2 regions of the Microvirgula sp. AG722 genome follow, and region 2 is predicted to be linked to the other one. Evidence: predicted binding sites of a transcription regulator. Region 2 holds the regulator's gene; the other holds the start of a gene.
What was found. The regulator sigma-54, encoded in region 2, starts transcription at its own class of promoters, with help from an activator protein. The targets are predictions, from matches to a motif close to CTGGCACGCTTCATGCTT.
Positions count from the first base shown of each region.

Region 1: a site for sigma-54 is predicted at 2,476-2,493, ahead of flgB (flagellar basal body rod protein FlgB). Genes of this name have one in related genera too.

Region 1 covers NZ_QLTJ01000001.1:240,521-244,935, forward strand. The annotation lists gene flgE (flagellar hook protein FlgE) at 1-847, opposite strand, end outside; gene DFO50_RS01090 (flagellar hook assembly protein FlgD) at 909-1,595, opposite strand; gene flgC (flagellar basal body rod protein FlgC) at 1,613-2,026, opposite strand; gene flgB (flagellar basal body rod protein FlgB) at 2,029-2,436, opposite strand; gene feoB (ferrous iron transport protein B) at 2,692-4,415, opposite strand, start outside.
Region 2 covers NZ_QLTJ01000004.1:31,484-35,898, reverse strand. The annotation lists gene lptA (lipopolysaccharide transport periplasmic protein LptA) at 1-563, shown strand, start outside; gene lptC (LPS export ABC transporter periplasmic protein LptC) at 1-16, shown strand, start outside; gene lptB (LPS export ABC transporter ATP-binding protein) at 560-1,294, shown strand; gene DFO50_RS07925 (RNA polymerase factor sigma-54) at 1,304-2,749, shown strand; gene hpf (ribosome hibernation-promoting factor, HPF/YfiA family) at 2,820-3,158, shown strand; gene ptsN (PTS IIA-like nitrogen regulatory protein PtsN) at 3,424-3,891, shown strand; gene hprK (HPr(Ser) kinase/phosphatase) at 3,884-4,415, shown strand, end outside.

The DNA of each region.
Region 1 (4,415 bases), on a different contig from region 2:
TGGTGCCGGTGAAGTCCAGCGTAAGTTTCAGCGGGTTGGCGCCCACGGCGGCCAGGCTGGTATAGGTGCCGAAGTTGAGGATGCCGGAGGTCGACATCGAACCATCGGAGTTGAACTTCATCGATTGCGCGACACCGCCGTTCAGCAGGGTCGGGTTGGTCGCGCTGGCCGGCTGGTTCGGGTTGTTGACCGACGCGTACACATCCCAGCCGGTTGCGGTGCGAACGTAGTAGGTCGACAGCGACAGCGGGTTGCCGAGACTGTCGTAGATGTCGGTCGACGTGGTGTTGTTGTACGACTTCGGGTCGGTCGGGGAGAACGTGCCATTGGCCGGCGGCGTCACGCGCGAATCGAGGTTCAGGCCGAACTTGACCGGGCTGTTGTTCCAGTCGCTGGGACGCGGCGCCAGCAGGCTGGTATCGACCTGCAGTTGCGACATCGAACCCTTCATCACGTTGCCGGACGAATCGACGCCCCAGCCCATCAGGAAGTCGCCGTTGTTGTTGATGTAGCCGTTGCGGTCGATCTGGAACTGGCCGTTGCGGGTATAGGTCGTGCCGTTGGCGTTCTGCATGACGAAGAAGCCGTTGCCGGAAATGGCCAGGTCAAGCTGGTTGCCGGTGGTGCTCACATTGCCCTGCTTGAACTGCTGGGCGATCGCGGTGGTCGACACGCCGATGCCGTTCTGGGTCGCGGCCACGCCGTAGAAGTTGGCGGCGAACATGTCGGCGAACTCGGCACGCGAGCCCTTGTAGCCGACGGTGGAGGCGTTGGCGATGTTGTTGCCGATGGCGCCGAGCTGATTGTTTGCGGCGTTGATGCCGGCCAGACCGTGTTGGAAAGCCATGATGAATCCCTTGTAAACCTGATATTCGGTAGATGCGTAACGCGTGGACGGTCGTGACCGCTTACATCAGTTCGCGGACCTTGCTGATATCGACGTTCTCGCCGGTCGACAGTGCCAGCAGGACATTGCCGTCCTTCCAGGTCAGCGCATCGACGCGCGAATAGGCCAGTGCCGTCGCCGTGGTCGCCGCGCCGCCCTTGGTGGCGCTGACGCTGAACGTGTAGTTGCCGGAATCCAGTTGCGTGCCATCGCTGGTCTTGCCGTCCCAGACGAAGTGGGCGGTGCCTGCTTCCTGCGCGCCCATGCTGACCTTGTCGACCAGGTTGCCCTTGCTGTCGTAGACCGACACCACGACGGCATCGGCGCCGTTCGGCAGCTCGACGGCACCGGCCGACGAACCGCTCTTGGTGCCGTCCTCGGCCGTCTTGACCGTCAGCGGCAGGCCGGACCCCGGGGTCAGCGCGACGTGACCGATCATGCCGGCGGCCGCGAAGCTCTGGCTGGCGGCATAGGCCGACGACAGCGAGGTCATGGTGGTGTTCAGCTTCTCGATCCCTTCGACCGTGCTCAGCTGGGCCATCTGGCTGGTGACCTGCGAGTTGTCCATCGGGTTCAGCGGATCCTGCGACTGCAGCTGGGCCATCAGCAGTTTCAGGAACTGGTCCTGGATCGCGCTGGAACCGGATTTGGTCGTCGTGCTCGACGTATTGAACTTGTCGTACGGGTTGGTGGTAACGGCGGTGGTCATCTGGGTTCGCTCCGGGATCAGGCTTGGCCGATGGTCAGCGTCTTTTGCAAGAGCTGCTTGGTCGTGTTCATCATTTCAACGTTGGTCTGGTACGAGCGCGATGCGGAAATCATGTCGGTCATTTCTTCGACCGGGTTGATGTTCGGCATGGTCACGTAACCGTTCTTGTCGGCCAGCGGGTTGCCCGGGTCGTAGCTCATGCGCGGCGGCGACTGGTCTTCGACGATGGCGGTCACTGCCACCTTGGCGATTTTCGGTTCGGCGCTGTCGACCGGGATCGGGGTGAACACGATGCGCCGGGCCTTGTACGGCTCGCCGTTGCTGGACACCGCACTGTCGGCGTTGGCCATGTTGCTGGCGACGACGTTCAGGCGCTTGGACTGGGCCGTCAGCGCGCTGCCGGCGATATCGAGGACGCGACTAAGCGACATGATTATTGACCCTTGATGGCGTCGGACAGACCGCTGATCCGACGGTTGAGGAAAGTCAGCGTGGACTGATAGTGGATGGAGTTGTCCATGAAGGCGGAGCGCTCCTGGTCCATGTCCACGGTGTTGCCGTCAATCGACGGCTGTACGGCCTGGCGATACTGCACTTCCACGCCGTCGCTGCCGCTGGTCTGCTTGCCGCTCAGGTGGCGGCCATCGGTGCGGTTCATGCCCAGGCTCGACTGGGTACCGGCCAGCTCGGCCTTCAGTGCCGAGGCGAAGTCGAAGTCGACCGCCTTGTAGTTCGGCGTATCGGCGTTGGCGATGTTCGAAGCAATGACCTCGTTGCGCCTGGCGCGCAGGTCGAGTGACTTCTGCTGCAGTTCGAAATGTTTGGCGATCTTGTCGAGCATGGGTATCCGCTGCGATGACAGTATGAACGGGACACATTAAAGCAGGTTTCGTGCCAGATGCAACCCGGCGTATCGGGCCAGCCAGCCCCCTGATTTTGCTGGGTTTTCAAACGCGACAAAAATCCGGCACAGCGAATGCCGCAGTGCCGGACGTGCCAACGGCAAATCTTGCCGCCCCGCTTTCCGGGCGGAGCCGGAACGACAACGCCCGGCGCAGGATGCGCCGGGCGTCATGCTGTTGCGGGCTGCGCGCGGCTAGCCGACCAGCAGTCGCGCGCTCTGGTAGAACACGAAGCTGACCACCCAGGCCAGGCCCAGCGACCACGCTACCGACAGCGTGGTGAAGCCGAAACTCTTCGACTCCTTGTAGATCGCGGCCACGGTGGCGACGCACGGCACATAGATCAGCGTGAACAGCATGAAGCTGTAGGCCGAGATCCAGTCGATGTGGCGGACGACCACGTCACCGAGGTTGTTCTCCTGCACGCCATAGATGACCGCCATCGAACCGAGCAGGATTTCCTTGGCGACAAAGCCGAACATCAGCGCCACCGCCAGCCGGTCCTCGATGCCGATCGGTGCCAGCAGCGGCCGGAAGAAGTGCCCCAGCGCTTCGGCAAAGGTCGGACCGTTCGCCCCGATATGGAAGGTGGTCAGCGCCCAGACCAGCACCACGCCGATCAGGATCATGGTCGATGCCAGCTTCAGGAACGCCCGCACTTCACCCCAGGCACGCAGCAGCAGATGGCGTGGCGTCGGCAGCCGGTACGGCGGAATTTCCAGCACGAACAGCTCGTGACTGTGGAAACCGCGCTTGAACAGCCAGGCCGACAGCATGGCGACGGCAAAGCTGACCAGGTACAGGCTGAACAGCACCCACGGCGCGGCCAGCGGCGAGAACATCGTGGTGGAGAAGAACAGGAATACCTGCAGCCGTGCCGAGCAGACCGAGAACGGGATGGTCAGCATCGACAGCAGCCGCATCTTGCGGTCGCGCATGATGCGCGTCCCCATGATGGCCGGCACATTGCAGCCGAAGCCCATCAGGTGCATGACGAAGCCGCGGCCGTCCAGGCCGAGCCGGCTCATCATTGCGTCCATCAGGAAGGCGGCGCGGGCCAGGTAGCCGGCATCCTCGACAATCGCCATCAGCACGAAGAACACGAACACCAGCGGCGCAAAGGTCAGCACCGTGGTCATGCCGGTCCAGACCCCGTCGAGCAGGAAGCCCGACAGCCAGGACGGCGCACCGGACAGCAGCGGATCGAGCACCGCGCCGCGCAGGGCGCCCAGCCCCTCGTCCAGCCCGTCCTGGATCGGCGTACTGATCAGATAGGTCAGCTGGAACAGAATGGCCATCAGCACGAAGAACAGCGGCAGGCCCAGCCACGGATGCAGCAGCCAGCGATCGACCTTCTCGGTCGTGCTTTCGGACAGCCGGGGCGGCACATGGAAGGTGGCGTCGGCCAGCGCACGCTGCGCCAGCGACCAGGCGACGGCGTCGCTTTCGTCGGCCAGTTGCGGCGGCAGCACCGCATGACGGGCCTCGTCGCTGCCATTGGCCAGCCGGGCCAGCGCCTCCAGCACGGCCGGCCAGTTCTCGCCGCGCCGCGCGCTGGTCATCAGCACCGGCGCGCCCAGTTCCTTCGACAGCCGGGCCTCGTCGACGGTGATGCCGAGCTGGCGCGCCTCGTCCGACATGTTCAGCAGCACCAGCAAGGGCACGCCGGTCGCGCGCAGCTGCAGCGCCAGCCGCAGCTGCCGGTCGAGCTGGGTCGCATTGAGGATGACGACGAAGGCGTGAAAATCGCTGTCGGTCAGCATCTGCCGCACTACCGCCTCGTCCTCGGCATAGCCGGACAGGTCGTTGATGCCCGGCAGGTCGATCAGGTCGACCATGTGGCCGCCAAGCAGGATTTTGGCGCGGGCGATCTCGACCGTCAGTCCCGGCCAGTTGCCGACCCGTTGCGACAGCCCGG
Region 2 (4,415 bases):
GCCGAAATCCGAATAATTCCTTCCGCCTCGCCGCAGGTGCCCTGATCGTCTGCAGCGCCCTCGCCGCCCATGCCGAAAAGGCCGACCGCAGCAAACCGATCAATATCGAAGCCGACCAGGCCAGTCTCGACCAGCAGAAGGGCGTGACCGTCTACGAAGGCAATGTGATCCTGACCCAGGGCACATCGAAGCTGACCGCCGCCAAACTGACGGTGAACCAGGACAAGGCCGGCAACCAGTACGGCACCGCCATCGGCAACCCGGCCACCTTCCGCCAGCGCCTCGACCCTGACAGCGACGGCAAGGTCGAGTGGATCAACGGCAAGGGCCAGCGCATTGACTACGACAACGCCAAGCAACTGGTTACAATCTATGACAACGGCAGAGTTCAGCGCGGTGGCGACGTCGTCACCGGCAATGTGATCATCTACGACGGCAAGACCCAGCAATTCCAGGCCACCGGCACCCGCAGCGATGCCCATGGCCAGGCAATGAAGGGCGGCAAGGGCCGTGTCACCGTGGTGATCCAGCCGCGTGAAAAGAAGGAAGGCGCCAATAAATGACGCAAGCCACCAGTCGCCTCAGCGTCCGCCACCTGCAGAAGCGCTACAAGAAGCGCACGGTGGTCCAGGACGTCTCGCTGGAAATCAACAGCGGCGAGGTCGTCGGTCTGCTCGGTCCGAACGGCGCCGGCAAGACCACCAGTTTCTACATGATCGTCGGCCTGGTGCCGGCCGATGCCGGCGACATCCATATCGACGATATCGATGCCAGCCATCTGGCCATCCACCAGCGTGCCCGGCTCGGCATCGGCTATCTGCCGCAGGAAGCCTCGATCTTCCGCAAGCTCACGGTCGAGGAAAACATTCTCGCCGTGCTTGAGCTGACCGGACTGAAAGGGGCGAAGATCCAGGAAGAACTGGAGCTGCTGCTCGACGATCTGAACATCGCCCACCTGCGCGACAACCCGGCGCTGTCGCTGTCCGGCGGCGAGCGCCGCCGGGTGGAAATCGCCCGCGCGCTGGCCATGCGCCCGCGTTTCATCCTGCTGGACGAACCGTTTGCCGGCGTTGACCCGATTGCCGTCATCGATATCCAGAAGATCATCTCCTACCTGAAGGAGCGCGGCATCGGCGTACTGATCACCGATCACAATGTTCGCGAAACCCTGCGCATCTGCGATCGGGCTTACATTATCAATGCCGGCAGCGTACTTGCCGCCGGCAAGCCCCAGGCGCTGGTCGAGGACGAAAATGTCCGCCGCGTCTACCTGGGCGAGCATTTCCACCTCTAGACAGCGGCCATGAAGCAAAGCCTCCAGCTCAAGCTGGGTCAGCAACTGACCCTTACGCCCCAACTGCAACAGTCGATCCGGCTGCTGCAGCTCTCGACGCTGGACTTGCAACAGGAAGTGGAACAGTTCATCGCCGACAATCCGCTGCTGGAGCGCGACGAGGGCCGTGACGAAAACGGCGCGGAAGTCAGCGATGCCGGCGAGATTGCCATCAACGGCCATGACGAGCCGCGTGAGCCACCGCAGCAGCAGGACGGGGCCGGCGGCAACGACGACAGCGCCACCGACCTGAACCTGGTCAACGACTGGTCCAGCTACGGCCGCAACGGCAGCGACGAAGACGACGACTGGGACCCGCACCAGAACCTGACCCGGGCCACCACGCTGCGCGAGCATCTGCTGGCGCAGCTGGCCGAGCTGCCGCTGTCGGTCCGCGACCGGGCAATGGCGATGGTCATCATCGAGGAACTGGACGACGACGGCTACCTGCCCTGCCCGCTGGAAGAGCTTGCCGTCCATCTGCCGGCGGAACTGGAGATCGATCCCGACGAGCTGACCGTGGCGCTGACCCTGGTCCAGCAGTTCGAGCCGGCCGGTGTCGCCTCGCGCGATCTGACCGAATCGCTGCTGCTGCAACTGGCGGCCCGGCCCGAGTCGCCGGCCAGGCCGCTGGCGCAGGACATCGTCCGCCACCACCTGCCGCTGCTCGCCAACCGCGACTTCACCCGGCTGCGCCGCGCCACCGGCGCCGACGACGAATCGATCCGGCAGGCCCAGGCGCTGATCGCCTCGCTGAACCCGCGTCCGGCCGCCGGTTTCGGCAGCGGCGACACCCACTACGTAATGGCCGACGTGCTGGTCCGTCGCGATCGCAACGGAATCTGGCTGCCCCTCTTGAATCCTGCGACTCAGCCCAAATTGAAAGTAAATCAGCTGTACGCGCAGATGCTCAGCCGGCACCGCGGCGAGGCCGGACAATTGTCCGGCCGGCTGCAGGAAGCCAAGTGGCTGATCCGCAACATCGAACAGCGGGCCGACACTATACTCAGGGTGTCGCAGGTCATCGTCGAGCGACAGCAGGCGTTCTTTGATCAGGGTGAAGTCGCAATGCGCCCCATGGTGCTGCGCGACGTCGCCGACGAATTGGGATTGCACGAGTCGACCATCTCCCGCGTGACCAGCAGCAAGTATCTGATCTGTCCGCGTGGCGTGTTCGAACTCAAGTACTTCTTCGGCACGGCGCTGGACACCGATTCCGGCGGCGAATGCTCGGCTACCGCCATCAAGGCGCGGTTGCGCAAGCTGATTGCCGACGAAGACCCGCACAAACCGCTGTCGGACAGCGTGCTGGCCGAACGGCTCGGTGACGAGGGCATCCAGGTTGCCCGCCGCACCGTCGCCAAGTATCGCGAGGCATTGCTGATACCACCGGTAAACCAGCGGAAAACGATTTAACGCGCGTCAAGGCGCGCCCCCTGCGTATCCAGCAACATGGATACGCCAGCCCACCAGAAGGAGTTAGGGTATGAACCTGAACATCACCGGCGTCCATCTCGAAGTCACTCCGAGCCTGCGCGACTACCTGTCGGAAAAAATCGACCGCATCACCCGCCACGTCGATAACGTCATTGCCGTCAACGTCGCCCTCTCGGTCGAGAAACTCGACCAGAAAGTGACGGTCGACGTTCACCTGAAGGGCAAGGACATCCACGTCGAGGAAGTCGCAGCCGACATGTATGCGGCCATCGACCTGGTTGCAGACAAGCTGGACAGACAGGTGCTGAAGCACAAGGAGAAGAGTACGGATCACTTCTCGGACAAGGCGCACAAGGCACAGGAGCTGTCCGCCGGCTCCGAAGCCTGAGCCTGAAGAAGACTCACAAGGGCAAGCGCCCGCGGTCGTCGTGCCGCTGGCTCAGGCCTGACTGAAAGGGGGGGACTGCCGGAAACGGCAGTCCCCCCGTTTGATTGCGGGCCCTCGCGCCCGGAGGGGTGCCGGCACAGGCATTCCGCTGCCGGTCCGCCCTTTGCTGGTGCAGACCGGCCGGGGTGCCCACTAATGCGGCAGACGCTCCCGCCGTAACCGGCTAGAATGGCCCCGTTTTGATTACTCGTACTCGTTGACGACCATGAGTCTGATCGCAAAGATCCTGCCCAGCACCGACCACCTGCTCGTCGATCTCGACGTCAGCAGCAAGAAACGCGTGTTCGAGCATGTCGGCATCCTGTTCGAGAACGCCTACGGCATTGCCCGCAGCACCGTTTTCGACAGCCTGTTCGCCCGGGAAAAACTCGGCTCCACCGGACTCGGTCACGGGGTTGCCATCCCGCACGGTCGCGCCAAGGGGCTCAAGGACGTCGCCGGCTGCTTCATCCGCCTGAAATCCCCGATTCCGTTCGACTCGCCCGATGGCAAGCCGGTCAGCCTGCTGTTCGTGCTGCTGGTGCCCGAGCAGGCAACCGACCTGCATCTGCAGGTACTGTCGGAACTCGCACAGATGTTCAGCCGCCGCCAGCTGCGCGAAGCGCTGGCCGCCGCACCGGATGCCCAGACCCTGTTCCAGCTTCTGACCACCCAGCAGGACAGCCATGCCTAGCATCACGGTCAGGAAGCTTTATCAGGACAACCGGCAGAAACTCAATCTGAACTGGGTCGCCGGCTCGTCCGGCATCGACAACCTGATCGGCACCGACGACCAGCGGCCAACCCTGGCCCTGGTCGGCCACCTGAACCTGATCCACCCGAACAGCCTGCAGGTGCTCGGCGTCGCCGAATGCGACTACCTGAACCAGCTGGGACAGGACGCGGCCCGCGAAGCGCTGGAGCAGCTGTTCCGGCTGCCGATGTCGGCCATCATCGTCGCCAACGGCCAGCCGGTTCCGGCCGCACTGAAGGCCGCCTGCGAACACCAGCGCGTGCCGCTGATCGCCTCGAGCCAGGCCTCGCCGTACCTGATGGACGTGATGCGCATCTACCTGGCGCGAGTCCTGGCGGTGTCCACCGTGCTGCACGGCGTGTTCCTCGACGTGCTCGAGGTCGGCGTGCTGATTACCGGCGACAGCGCGATGGGCAAGAGCGAACTGGCACTGGAACTGATTTCCCGCGGCCACGGCCTGGTGG